DNA from 3 places in the Pseudomonas sp. R4-84 genome. Region 3 is predicted to be linked to each of the others. Evidence: predicted binding sites of a transcription regulator. Region 3 holds the regulator's gene; each other region holds the start of a gene.
What was found. Region 3 encodes sigma-54, which starts transcription at its own class of promoters, with help from an activator protein. Its sites were predicted from a motif close to ANTGGCATNNANNTTGCTNT; they were not measured.
Positions count from the first base shown of each region.

Region 1 (4,626 bases), 1.9 Mb from region 3:
CCAAGAACAGCGGGGCCAAACCGGCATCGAAGGAAAAGCCGCTGGGCATTCACGTCGGAGCCATTGCGATCAATGACGGTTCGGCCAATTTTGCCGACTTCAGCCTGACGCCGAACTTCGCCACGGCCATCCAGCAGCTCAACGGAGAGATCGGCACCATCGACAGCCGCCAGGCCAAGCCCGCCACCGTGGACGTAAAAGGCAAGGTCGACCGCTACGCACCGGTGACCATAAAGGGCGCGGTCAACCCCTTCGACCCGATGGCCAGTCTCGATATCGCCACCAGTTTCAAGCGGGTCGAGTTGACGACCCTGACGCCCTACTCCGGCAAGTTCGCCGGCTATCGCATCCGCAAGGGCCGGCTCAACCTCGACCTGCATTACCGGATCACCAAGGGCCAGCTCCAGGCCGACAACAAAGTCGTGGTCGAGCAATTGCAATTGGGCGAAAAGGTCGACAGCCCGGACGCCGTGAGCCTGCCGCTGAAGCTGGCCGTCGCCCTGCTCAAGGACTCCGAAGACAGGATCTCCATTGAACTGCCTGTCTCCGGCAACCTCAACGACCCGCAGTTCAGCGTGATGCCAATCGTCTGGCAAACCCTGCGCAACCTGGTGGTCCGCGCTGCCCAGGCACCGTTCAAGCTCATCGGCGGGCTGGTGGCCGGCGGCGGTTCGGAAGACTTGGGCAGCGTGGCGTTCGCCCCCGGCTCAAGCGACCTGAGCCAGGACAACGAAAGCGTGTTGTTGAAGTTGTCCGAGGCCTTGGGCAAACGTCCGGAACTGCGCCTGGAGATCGAGGGTACCGCCGCCCAGAGCAGCGACGGCCCACTGCTCGCCGCCCAGCGCCTGGAACGCGAATATCAGTACAACTACTACAAGATACTGCAGCGCCGGGGCGATAAAGTCCCGGCCAAGGCTTCCCTGCTGCAAGTACCGGAAGACGAAAAAGCCCCGCTGCTGGAAGGTATCTACCGCACCCGCCTGAAGACCCAGCCACCGGCTGAATGGACGCAACTGGACAAACAGGCCCGCATCGACAAGCTCCGTGAAGGCGTCATCAAGTTCTGGAGCGGCAGTGATGTACTGTTGCGCGAACTGGGCCAGGAGCGGGCCAGCAGCATCAAGGATTTCCTCGTGGACAAGGGCAAGCTGGCCGATGACCGCGTGTACTTCATTGACGCCAGCCTGGGCCAGGCCGAAAAGGACGGCACCGTCATTACGCCAATGCATCTGGATGCGGAGTGAAATGAAGTATTGGTACGGATTCAGCCTGAGTCTGCTGCTATTGGCAGCCGGCCAGGCCACAGCCGCCAATACGTTGCGCTGTGGCAGCCATTTGATCAGCATCGGTGATCGTACGAGCGAGGTGCTGCAAAAATGTGGACAGCCTGCAGCGCGTGATGATCTGGGCTACAAACGCAGCGTCAACCGCCGGGAGGAGTATCCGGTGGAGGAATGGACTTACGGACCCCGTAGCGGGATGTACCAGTACTTGCGCTTCGAGAGGAATCGGCTGGTGGAGATTACCAGCAAGCGTGGGCGGTGATTGGTTGGGCTATTCCAGGGTATCTGCAGCGACAGTGCCTACGCCTTCGCGAGCAGGCTCGCTCCCACAGGGGCCGGGTTGTTTCTGGAAGAATGCGATCAAATGTGGGAGCGAGCCTGCTCGCGAAAGGGACTACCCGGTTTCCCTGACTGGCTCACATTCTCTCCCTCCCAAAATAGAACAGGCCCCCGGCACGAATGCCGGGGGCCTGTAATGGCCACTTCCATGTGGCCTTTCGCATGAACTCCAAAGCATCGGCAAGCGTAAAACACAGCCCGCTTGCCGCGCCTTCTCCCGTCCAGGCGAGAAGCCTTGCCTTACTCGGATTTCAGGCCATCGGCCGACACATCACGTACGCCTTTGATTTTCTTGGCGATCGCGACGGCGGTGTCTTTCTGGGCATCGCTCAACACAGCGGTCGAAGACAGGGACACGACGCCCTTGTTGGTTTCAACCTTGATGTCGGAGCCTGGAATGCCTTTCTCGGTCACCAGGTCGGCCTTGACCTTGGTGGTGATCCAGGTATCGGAAACGTCTTCCTTAGCCTCTGTCACTTCGCCCGCAGCCAGCATCATCGGGGCCTGAGTTGCTTGAGTGGTCTCGGCGAAAGCGCTAGCCATGGTCAGGGTCAGTGCAGTGGCAGCAGCGGCAGTGATAGCGAACTTCTTCATACGAGTAACTCCTGTTTTTCTCAGAAACTGCCGAAATTGCATCGCGGCAGGTTGTCAGGAGTAGTGCGAAGGCTGTGCCAGTTTTGAAACAACGTGAAAGTCGTTATAAATCAATAAGTTAAGCGAAGCGGTTATTTTCATAATCATGCAAATTGCATGACTGAGGGATTTGGTACATGCAACATGCGGGTTTTGCCGGATTGCTAAGCTCATGAATTACCGAGGTTATTTCGATATTGGAGATTTACCCCCGCTAAATGACAAAGCCCCGCTGATGCGGGGCTTTGGTTAGTCTCGCAACAACTGTCAACCCGCTGCCGCGCCAGCCGCTGCTGTGCAACCGCCCGCAGGCAAGAACTCTTCCGCAACGTTAGAAGTACATGTCCAGGCACCTGTCCCGGCACGGCTGAGAATGATCGTCTTGCCTATGATGGAGGCAGGTGCCTCTTTGATAGTGCAAGTGATGCTGGCCGTCCCAGCGGCCGCGTCACCCCCAATGGTCATCGTGCAGTTATTGCTCGACGCCGGTACGCCCGTGTTGGCAGCGGTTGGCGTTGTACCTTTATTCAGAAGGTCTTCAACCGGCACCTTCAATGAAGAAGCTTCCGCCAGCCCGACCGTCACCTTCGCCCGCGCCTGGTACTTCGAGTACTGCGGCAACGCAAACGTCGCCAGGATCCCAATGATCGCCACCACGATCAGCAGCTCGATCAGTGTAAAACCCTTTTGCTTATTCATAGACATCTCCCGTGCATGAGTCGAAATCTCATGACCTGAAACGGTCATTGCAGGGCACATGCCAACCCTGGAAGCCCCGCCAGCCCAGGCTTTCCCTGCCGCATGAGATCAACGTCCTACCCCAACAGCCGCACTATCTGACGCTTTTTGTCACCTCTGCTCGCTGGTCAGCCACCGATGCTTGACTAGGCTATAAATCATGAACAGTCCGCGTCCGGTATCCCCATGAATGACATCGCCCTCAGCGGCCTGGCCAAGCAATTGGTGTTGGCTGAACTGATCACCGAACAAAGCGCGCAGCAGGCTTTTCAACAGGCCCAGCGCAACCGAGTGCCCCTGGTCAGCTACCTGGTGCAAAACAAACTGATCCAGAGCCGCCAGGTGGCGGAAATCGCCTCCGAGCATTTTGGTATCGCCCTGCTGGACCTCAACAGCCTAGACAAAGACAACCAGCCCGCCGGCCTGGTCAGCGAAAAACTGGTGCGCCAGCATCACGTACTGCCGCTGTGGCGGCGCGGCAACAAGCTCTATGTGGGCATTTCCGACCCCACCAATCACCAAGCCATCAACGACATCCAGTTCAGCACCGGCCTGACCACCGAAGCCATCCTGGTGGAAGACGACAAGCTCAGCGATGCCATCGAAAAATTCTTCGAATCCAGCAGCACCGGCCTGGAGGGCATGGCCGACGTCGATCTCGACGGCCTGGACATCGAGTCGATCGACGACCGCAAGCAGGACACTATCGCGGGGCAGGACGGCGACGATGCGCCGGTCGTACGTTTCGTCAACAAGATGCTGCTGGACGCGATCAAGGGCGGCTCTTCCGACCTGCACTTCGAGCCTTATGAGAAAACCTACCGGGTGCGGGTGCGTACCGACGGCATGCTGCGGGAGGTCGCCAAGCCTCCCATCCAGCTAGCCAACCGCATTGCCGCGCGCTTGAAAGTCATGGCGAGCCTGGACATTTCCGAGCGACGCAAACCCCAGGACGGTCGGCTGAAGATGCGCCTGTCGAAGACCAAGTCCATCGACTTCCGGGTCAATACCCTGCCCACGCTGTGGGGGGAAAAAGTGGTGATCCGGATCCTCGATCCCTCCAGCGCGCAAATGGGCATCGATGCCCTGGGCTATGAGCCGGAACAGAAAGACCTGTACATGACAGCCTTGAAGCAACCACAAGGGTTGATCCTGGTGACCGGGCCGACCGGCTCGGGCAAGACCGTGTCGCTCTACACCGGCCTGAACATCCTCAACACCGTGGATATCAATATCTCCACGGCGGAGGACCCGGTGGAAATCAATATGGAAGGCATCAACCAGGTCAACGTGAACCCGCGCCAGGGCTTGGATTTCGCCCATGCCCTGCGCTCGTTCCTGCGTCAGGACCCGGACGTGATCATGGTCGGCGAGATCCGTGACCTGGAAACCGCCGAAATCGCCATCAAGGCCGCCCAGACCGGGCACCTGGTGCTGTCCACCCTACACACCAACAGCGCCGCCGAAACACTGATCCGCCTGCAGAACATGGGCATCCCCGGCTTCAACATTGCCACGGCGGTCCACCTGATCATCGCCCAGCGCCTGGCGCGCAAGCTGTGCGCACAGTGTAAGAGAGCCATCGAGATTCCCGAGGAAACCCTGCTCAAAGAGGGTTTCCCCCGGGAACGCA
Region 1 is NZ_CP096390.1:871,311-875,936, reverse strand. Features, by position in the region: gene M1D68_RS04080 (DUF748 domain-containing protein) at 1-1,244, shown strand, start outside; gene M1D68_RS04075 (DUF2845 domain-containing protein) at 1,246-1,545, shown strand; gene M1D68_RS04070 (BON domain-containing protein) at 1,863-2,216, opposite strand; gene M1D68_RS04065 (pilin) at 2,523-2,954, opposite strand; gene pilB (type IV-A pilus assembly ATPase PilB) at 3,180-4,626, shown strand, end outside.
Region 1: M1D68_RS04065 (pilin) is a predicted target of sigma-54. The motif match lies at 3,001-3,020, and genes of this name have one in related genera.

Region 2 (4,626 bases), 2.8 Mb from region 3:
TCAAGGCCGCTCTAAGGCGGCCGACTTTTTTCGCGGTGTCGTTGATCAGCAGGATACGCAGCATAATCGTGGCTCCTGTCAGCGGCTGGCGAGAAGGGGAGCCGCATCGCTCAAGGCGTGCAGTTTGAAGCTGCGGGCGTACCCGGCCGGGTCCGTGCCGTCCCAGGTGGTGCCGTCGATCAGTTGGCTGCTGCGCATGTCCTGGCCTGGGGGCGTCATGCCCAGTGTCGCAGCGGCTTCACGGTACAGCTCGAGTTGCTGGACCTGGCGCGCGACGGCCAGGTAGTCCGGGTCTTCGCGCAGCAGGCCCCAGCGGCGGAACTGTGTCATGAACCACATGCCGTCGGACAAGTATGGCAGGTTCACCTCGCCGCCTCCGTGGAAGCGCATGGCATGGGGATCCTGCCAGCTGTTGCCCAGGCCGTCGGCGTAGATGCCCAGCAGGCGCGGCTCGATGCAATCCAGCGGCGCATCGAGGTATTCGGGCGCGCTGAGCAATTGCGCGGTACTGCGACGGTTCTCGACGCTTTGCTCGATGAAACGGCTGGCTTCAAGGATCGCCATGACCAATGCCCGGGCGGTATTGGGGTATTGCTCGACGAAAGCGCGGGTGCAGCCGAGGACTTTCTCCGGGTGATCGGGCCAGATCGTCTGGGTGGTCGCCAGGGTAAAACCAAGGTTCTGCTTCACCGCGCTGGCGCACCAGGGTTCGCCCACGCAAAAACCGTCGATACGACCAGCCTGCAAGTGCGCGACCATTTGCGGCGGCGGCACCACGACGCTGTCGACGTCCGATAAAGGATGAATGCCCTGGGCCGCGAGCCAGTAGTAGAGCCACATGGCGTGGGTGCCGGTGGGGAACGTCTGGGCGAACGTCAGTTTCGGGCGAGTTTGGTGCACGTGCTGTTCCAGTGCCTCAGGACTGGTCACGCCTTGGGCCTGGAGGCCGTGGGACAGGTTGATGCTCTGGCCGTTCTGGTTCAGCCCCATCAGCACGGCCATGTCGGTGGGCGCGACGCCGCCGATACCCAGGTGCACGGCATAGATCAGGCCGTACAGGCTGTGGGCTGCGTCGATTTCGCCACTGACCAGCTTGTCCCGCAGGTTAGCCCAGGACGCCTGGCGCTTGAGGTTCAAGGTCAGGCCGTAGGGTTGGGCGAAGCCTTGGGTGGCGGCCACCACCACCGGGGCGCAGTCGCTCAGGGCCATGAAGCCAAGATTGATCGCGCTTTTTTCCGGGGCATCGCTGCCATTGACCCAGGCCAGGGGCGTGGCTGGAACTTCATTCATCGATATCACCTTCCACATCAAAAAGCGCCGTGTCCGGGCCAAGGAAGGCCGGACGCCGACGCCGTTGTCCTTTGAAACAGTGCGGCACTCATTCCGTCGTTGGCATGGGGCGCTGATGACCAAAAAGGTGCAAGGCATATGCCAGCGCTGCGGTTTTGTGCGAGCGCCTCGCTTGCGACGCCGTTGCGCGGCTATAATCGCGGCCTCATTTCGTCGCCCGAGTCAAAGCCGCCCATGTACACCCTGGCCCGTGAACTGCTGTTCAAACTCTCCCCGGAAACCTCCCACGACCTGTCCCTGGACCTGATCGGCGCGGGCGGGCGCTTGGGCCTCAACGGTCTGCTGTGCAAGGCTGCGGCGAAACTGCCGGTGACGGTCATGGGCCTGGAATTTCCCAACCCGGTCGGATTGGCGGCGGGCCTGGACAAGAATGGCGCCGCCATCGACGGCTTTGCGCAACTGGGTTTCGGCTTCGTCGAGATCGGCACCGTGACGCCGCGGCCACAGCCGGGCAACCCGAAGCCACGATTGTTCCGTCTGCCTCAGGCCGAGGCGATCATCAATCGCATGGGCTTCAACAACCTGGGCGTCGATCACCTGCTGGCCCGTGTCGCGGCGGCCAAGTACAAGGGCGTGCTGGGCATCAACATCGGCAAGAATTTCGACACCCCGGTGGAGCGCGCCGTCGACGACTATCTGATCTGCCTGGACAAGGTCTATGCCCATGCCAGCTATGTCACCGTAAATGTCAGCTCCCCGAACACTCCGGGGCTGCGTAGCCTGCAATTTGGTGACTCCCTCAAGCAATTGCTCGCCGACCTGGCCCGGCGCCGCGCGGAGCTGGCGGTTATCCATGGCCGGCATGTTCCGTTGGCCATCAAGATCGCCCCGGACATGAGCGACGAGGAAACCGTCCAAGTGGCCCAGGCCCTGATCGAGACCGGCATGGACGCGGTGATTGCCACCAATACCACCCTGGGACGCGAAGGCGTCGAAGGGCTGGAACACGGTGACGAGGCGGGCGGTTTGTCTGGTGCGCCGGTGCGTGACAAGAGCACCCATACCGTGAAAATCCTGGCGGGTGAACTGGCGGGACGCTTGCCGATCATTGCGGCGGGCGGGATCACCGAAGGCCGGCATGCCGCCGAGAAAATCACCGCTGGGGCAAGCCTGGTGCAGGTTTATTCGGGTTTCATCTACAAGGGGCCGGCGCTGATTCGAGAGTCGGTGGATGCGATTGCGGCGTTGGGGTGATTCCTCAGGTTGGTGAGGTCCATTTGTGGCGAGGGGATAACTCCCCTCGCCACACCAGTGTTTTCAGCTCAAATCCGCGAATCCCGTGCATTAAAAAGGGCTCCAGAAGGAGCCCCTTGGGCCGTAGCCCGCCGTCCGGATGGGACGTGCGTGGTTAAATCGGTTTGGATGTCAAGTTGTCGAGTTCTTGAGTAATAAGCCCTGTGTCAGCCGACGGCGTGAAGTTCGTTGAGTCTATGGATACCCGCAGTGCCGGTCATACCGTCCCAGTTGTCGCCGCGTCCTTCCCGCCAGCCATTGATCCAGGCTTGACGTACCGACGGTAGAGTAAAGGGGCAAAGCTCACGGGATTTACCACCAACGCCATATTGGTAACCGCGTAAAAATGCTCTTTCCAACGGATCACGCTTAAGTCTTCTCATAGGGTGTTGCCCTCACTTGTTGACTGTTGCTTAGCGTCGACCTCTATTGAGGCCGGGGCAGAATCATTCTGCCGTTGGCGGCTCGTTGCCGGCGTGACGAGCCGAGGTGTTGACGCCGTTGCGACGTCAACCTGTGGTGAGTTCTAACCAAAGCGTCACACGGATGGAATGATCGTTTTGTCATAAGCACGTAACATTAAAGATGCTAGTGCGATAAGTAACATGATGTTCAACACCCGCTTTTGAGCAAGACCCCTGTATGATCAGCCCTGCGCCGAAAGGCGGTCGCCATGGTCGGATGAGAATGTCCCCCTGTTGCACTCGGGTACTATTCGACGAAAGGGGTGACTTTTCACAATTTGTTGCACAGAATTTTTTTATCTGTACACGCATCTAAGCTCTTTGAACCTGAGCGGCGAGTACGGAACGGCACACGCTCGTGCCACGCGGGTGCTCTTGAGAAAAGCACCTGATTGAACCCGGCCCGGCAATGCGTTGCCCGGCCCACTTAGCCAAAGGCTCTGGAAATCCAATGTCCGACCGTTTCGAACTCTTCCTCACCTGTCCCAAGGGCCTCGAAGGCCTGCTTCTTGAGGAAGCCGTCGGGCTTGGCCTTGAAGAGGCGCGCGAGCACACCTCGGCCGTTCGCGGCAGCGCTGACATGGAGACAGCCTATCGGCTCTGCCTATGGTCGCGCCTGGCGAACCGCGTGTTGCTGGTGCTCAAGCGCTTCCCGATGAAGGACGCTGAAGACCTTTACCACGGCGTACTGGATGTCGATTGGCAAGACCACATGCTGCCCGATGGCACCCTGGCGGTGGAATTCAGCGGTCACGGCTCGGGCATCGACAACACCCATTTCGGCGCCTTGAAGGTCAAGGACGCTATCGTCGACAAATTGCGCACCCCTTCGGGCGACCGTCCTTCCATCGATAAGCTCAACCCGGACCTGCGCATCCACCTGCGCCTGGACCGTGGCGAAGCGATCCTTTCCCTGGATCTCTCGGGCCACAGCCTGCACCAGCGCGGCTATCGCTTGCAGCAAGGCGCCGCACCATTGAAGGAAAACCTCGCCGCCGCGATCCTGATCCGCGCCGGCTGGCCGCGCATTGCCGCTGAAGGCGGGGCGCTGGCCGACCCGATGTGCGGCGTCGGCACGTTCCTGGTGGAAGCCGGCATGATCGCCGCCGACATGGCGCCCAACCTGCGTCGTCAGCAATGGGGCTTTACCGCCTGGCTCGGCCATGTGCCGGCGCTGTGGCGCAAGCTCCATGAGGAGGCCACCGAGCGCGCCGCCGCCGGACTGGCCAAGCCGCCGTTGTGGATTCGTGGCTACGAGGCCGACCCACGGCTGATCCAGCCGGGCCGCAACAACGTCGAACGCGCGGGCCTGAGCGAGTGGATCAAGATCTACCAGGGCGAAGTCGCCACTTTCGAACCACGCCCGGACCAGAACCAGAAGGGCCTGGTGATCTGCAACCCACCGTATGGCGAGCGTCTGGGCGACGAAGCCAGCCTGCTGTATCTCTACCAGAACCTCGGCGAACGCTTGCGCCAGGCCTGCCTCAACTGGGAAGCGGCGGTGTTCACCGGCGCGCCGGACCTGGGCAAGCGCATGGGCATTCGCAGCCACAAGCAGTATTCGTTCTGGAACGGCGCC
Region 2 is NZ_CP096390.1:1,859,029-1,863,654, forward strand. Features, by position in the region: gene M1D68_RS08670 (ANTAR domain-containing response regulator) at 1-64, opposite strand, end outside; gene M1D68_RS08675 (CmpA/NrtA family ABC transporter substrate-binding protein) at 79-1,290, opposite strand; gene M1D68_RS08680 (quinone-dependent dihydroorotate dehydrogenase) at 1,525-2,544, shown strand; gene rmf (ribosome modulation factor) at 2,751-2,966, opposite strand; gene rlmKL (bifunctional 23S rRNA (guanine(2069)-N(7))-methyltransferase RlmK/23S rRNA (guanine(2445)-N(2))-methyltransferase RlmL) at 3,499-4,626, shown strand, end outside.
Region 2: M1D68_RS08675 (CmpA/NrtA family ABC transporter substrate-binding protein) is a predicted target of sigma-54. The motif match lies at 1,417-1,436, and genes of this name have one in related genera.

Region 3 (4,626 bases):
TTGAGCTTGAGGTCCGCCAGGTCCGCGATGGGCCCGAGCAGTTGGCTTTCGTCATGGATCGCTTCGGCCAGGGAGCGGCTCGCATTGCTCAGTGGATGGCGCCGGCGAGTTTCGGAGAAACGCTTGAGCAAGGTTTCTTCGTCGGCATCCAGGTAGAGCACATCGCATTGGATATGGCGGCTGCGCACTTCCTCGAGCAGTTCGGGGAAGCGCGACAAGTGGCTGGGCAGGTTACGGGCATCGACCGACACGGCGACCAGCGGTTGCGCCAGTTCGGTGTGGATCAGGGCGCGCTCGGCCAACTCCGGAAGCAGGCCTGCCGGCAAGTTGTCGATGCAGTAGTAGCCGCTGTCCTCGAGCACATTGAGGGCGGTACTTTTACCGGAGCCGGAGCGGCCACTGACGATGATCATGCGCATGTTTAATGACCGTTCTGCTCGTCCAGGACAACCTGATACAAAGCGTCGTTACTCGTTGCGCTGCGCAGTCTTTCGCGCACTTCCTTGCGGTCCAGCATGCTGGCGATCTGGCGCAGCAGCTCAAGGTGCGCATCGGTCGCCGCTTCCGGAACCAGCAATACGAACAGCAGGTCGACCGGGGCGCCGTCGATGGCGTCAAAATCTATGGGCGCTTCAAGGTGCAGTAGCGCGCTGATGGGCGACGTACAGCCTTTGAGGCGGCAATGTGGAATGGCGATGCCGTTGCCAAAACCGGTGGAGCCTAGTTTTTCACGGGCGATAAGGGCCTCGAAGACGTCCTGCATTTCCAGATCCGGCACTTCGCGGTGGATCAGGTTGGCAATTTGTTCGAGGGCTTTCTTCTTACTGCCACCCGGCGCGTTCACCTGGGAACGGCCGGGGGTCAGGATGGTTTCTAGTCGGATCATGGATTGGGGGGGTTAACGACCGGTTGCGCCCTGGAGGAGGCTCTGGGTCTTTTCCTTATGCTTTTTGAGTTGGCGATCCAGCTTGTCGGTCAGCAGGTCAATCGCGGCATACATGTCATCATGCTCCGCATTGGCAACCACTTCTCCGCCGGGAATATGCAGTGTGGCTTCGATCTTCTGCTTCAGCTTTTCGACGTTCAGAATGACTTGCACGTTGGTGATTTTGTCGAAATGCCTCTCCAATCGGTCGAGTTTTTCGCCGATGTAGGTGCGCAGGGGTTCGGTCACTTCCAGTTGGTGTCCACTGATGTTGACTTGCATACAGCTTCTCCTTCGTTGCCAGTGCATAAAGCGGCAGGCTGGGTGCCTGCCACTGGAACGCTGTGGCGTGGCCTGTTACATCAACCGCTTGCGTTCGCTCGAAGGTGCGATCCCCAGGGATTCGCGGTATTTGGCGACGGTACGGCGGGCCACCTGAATGCCTTGTGCCTCCAGTAAACCAGCGATCTTGCTGTCACTCAACGGCTTTTTCTGATTTTCCGCAGCGACCAGTTTTTTGATGATCGCGCGGATGGCCGTGGACGAGCATTCGCCGCCTTCGGAGGTGCTGACGTGGCTGGAGAAAAAGTATTTCAATTCATAGATGCCCCGAGGGGTATGCATGAATTTCTGGGTGGTCACCCGTGAAATCGTCGATTCGTGCATGCCCACCGCCTCGGCAATGTCATGCAGGACCAACGGCTTCATCGCTTCGTCGCCATATTCCAGGAAGCCGCGCTGATGCTCGACGATCTGGGTGGCGACTTTCATCAGGGTTTCGTTGCGGCTCTGCAGGCTCTTGATGAACCAGCGCGCTTCCTGCAACTGGTTGCGCATGAAGGTGTTGTCGGCGCTGGTGTCGGCGCGTTTGACGAAACCTGCGTACTGGGCGTTGACGCGCAGCTTGGGCATCGACTCCTGGTTGAGCTCCACCAGCCAGCGATCGTTGTGCTTGCGCACGATTACGTCGGGGACGACGTATTCGGGCTCGGTGGATTCGATCTGTGAGCCAGGACGCGGGTTGAGGCTTTGCACCAGCTCGATGACCTGGCGCAGTTCATCTTCCTTGAGCTTCATGCGACGCATCAGTTGGCTGTAGTCGCGTCCGCCCAAAAGGTCGATGTAATCGGTCACCAGGCGCTTGGCTTCGGCCAGCCACGGGGTTTTGGCGGGCAATTGGCGCAGCTGCAGCAACAGGCATTCGCCCAGGTTGCGAGCACCGATGCCGGCGGGTTCGAACTGCTGGATGCGATGCAAGACGGCTTCGATCTCGTCCAGCTCGATGTCGAGCTCGGGGTCGAAGGCTTCGAGAATTTCTTCCAGCGTCTCGTCCAGGTAACCCTGGTTGTTGATGCAATCGATCAGGGTCACGGCGATCAGGCGATCGGTATCGGACATCGGCGCCAGGTTCAATTGCCAGAGCAGATGACTCTGCAAGCTCTCGCCGGCGGACGTGCGGGTAGTGAAATCCCATTCGTCGTCATCGCCGCTCGGCAGGCTGCTGGCGCTGGTCTGATAGACGTCTTCCCAAGCCGTGTCCACGGGCAGGTCGTTGGGAATGCGCTCGTTCCATTCGCCATCCTCAAGGTTGTCCACCGTGGGGGCGGCTTCCTGTTGGTAGGTTGGTTCCTGGATTTCCGGGGTGGTTTTCTGCTCGACATTGTCGGCCAGTGGATCGGTGTTGTCGAAGTCGTCGCCCTCTTCCTGGCGTTCGAGCATCGGATTGGATTCCAGGGCCTCTTGGATTTCCTGTTGCAGGTCCAGGGTCGACAATTGAAGCAGGCGGATGGCCTGTTGCAGCTGCGGTGTCATCGTCAGCTGCTGGCCCATTCTCAAGACTAGCGATGGTTTCATGGCAGGGGCTTAACACCTTATTTGCCGGCGCACATGCGCCATCCACTACAGGGCGCCGGAGCGCCAAACTTAAGCAAATTATATGCCTGAAACTGAAGTGTTTGCCTAGGGGGCGTCTTCAATTAATTGAGAGTGCCCCACGGGTCGTCATCGGACATTCGGCGCCACCCAGGCCTTCGCCTGAGGCTTCGTGGCTTAAAGGCGGAACTCGTGGCCCAGATACACTTCCTTGACCAGCTCGTTGGCCAGGATGGTGGCCGAGTCGCCCTCGGCGATCAACTGGCCGTCGTTGACGATATAGGCGGTCTCGCAGATGTCCAGTGTCTCGCGCACGTTGTGGTCGGTGATCAGCACGCCGATCCCCTTGGCCTTGAGATGATGGATGATCTGCTTGATGTCGCCCACCGAAATCGGGTCTACGCCGGCGAAGGGTTCGTCGAGCAGAATGAATTTCGGCGCGGTAGCCAGGGCGCGGGCAATTTCCACGCGACGACGTTCGCCGCCGGACAGGCTCATGCCCAGGTTGTCGCGAATGTGGCTGATATGGAATTCCTGCAGCAGGCTCTCCAATTCCTGGCGGCGGCCGGCCTTGTCGAGCTCCTTGCGGGTCTCGAGGATGGCCATGATGTTGTCGGCCACCGACAGTTTGCGGAAGATCGACGCTTCTTGCGGCAGATAACCGATACCGGCTTTCGCCCGGCCGTGCATCGGCTGGTGGCTGACATCCAGGTCGTCGATCAGTACGCGGCCCTGGTCGGCCTGAACCAGCCCGACGATCATGTAGAAACAGGTTGTCTTGCCCGCGCCGTTGGGGCCGAGCAAGCCAACGATCTGGCCGCTGTCGATGGACAGGCTGACATCGCGCACAACCTGGCGGCTCTTGTAGCTCTTGGCCAGGTGCTGGGCTTTCAGAGTTGCCATTACTGCGCCTTCTGCTCGTCGGTTTTCTTTTTCGGCTGGATCACCATGTCGATCCGCGGACGCTGTTCGGTCACCTTGCTGCCAGTGGCACGGCCGGCGCTGGCCAGCTTCTTGACCGTGTCGTAGACGATCTTCTCGCCTTGGGTCACGTTGTTGTCCTTGTCGACGACCTTGGCGCGGTCGATCAATACAACGCGGTCCTGGGCGGCGTGATACTGGATGGTGACCCCGTAACCCTGCACAGGCTTGGTGTCGCCTGCGGTCTGCAACTGTTCGAAGTACGCCAGGTTGCCCACGGATGTCACTACGTCGATGTCGCCGGACTGGGTCCGGGTGATGGTGACGGTATTGCCGGTCACCTTCATCGAGCCCTGGGTAATGATCACGTCACCCTTATAGGTGGCGACACCGTTCTTGTCGTCCAGTTGCGCGTCGTCGGCCTGGATGCGGATAGGCTGGTCGCGGTCGTTGGGAAGGGCCCAGGCGCTCGCGCTTCCCAGTGCAGCGCCCAGACTGAGCAAAATAGGGAGGGTTTTAGCGAGCTTCATACTGTCCTCTTACTTTCGATAGCAGGTGTATCCTGCTTTCCTTCAAATACGCCTTCATTCCCACGCCGGTCGACACGCCGCCAGCGCCGTCGATTCTAACGGGTTGCTCGGTCTGCGCATATTCTCGCTGCGGGAAGACCGTCATGCGACTGCTGGTGATGATGGTCGTACGGTTCTTTTCATCGGTCCGGGCGATGCGCACCGAGTCGATCAGTTCGACTTCGGTGCCGCCGGGATTGACCTCGGCCCGTTCGCTCTGCACGTGCCATGGAAATTCGGTACCCCGGAACATGTTCAGGTCCGGTTTGGTCACCAGCGTGACGTCGCTGGCCTTTACATGATCGACCTTGTCGGCCGTCATCTCGTACTGCACCTTTC
Region 3 is NZ_CP096390.1:4,642,472-4,647,097, reverse strand. Features, by position in the region: gene rapZ (RNase adapter RapZ) at 1-419, opposite strand, end outside; gene ptsN (PTS IIA-like nitrogen regulatory protein PtsN) at 422-886, opposite strand; gene hpf (ribosome hibernation-promoting factor, HPF/YfiA family) at 899-1,207, opposite strand; gene M1D68_RS21230 (RNA polymerase factor sigma-54) at 1,283-2,779, opposite strand; gene lptB (LPS export ABC transporter ATP-binding protein) at 2,975-3,700, opposite strand; gene lptA (lipopolysaccharide transport periplasmic protein LptA) at 3,700-4,248, opposite strand; gene lptC (LPS export ABC transporter periplasmic protein LptC) at 4,235-4,626, opposite strand, start outside.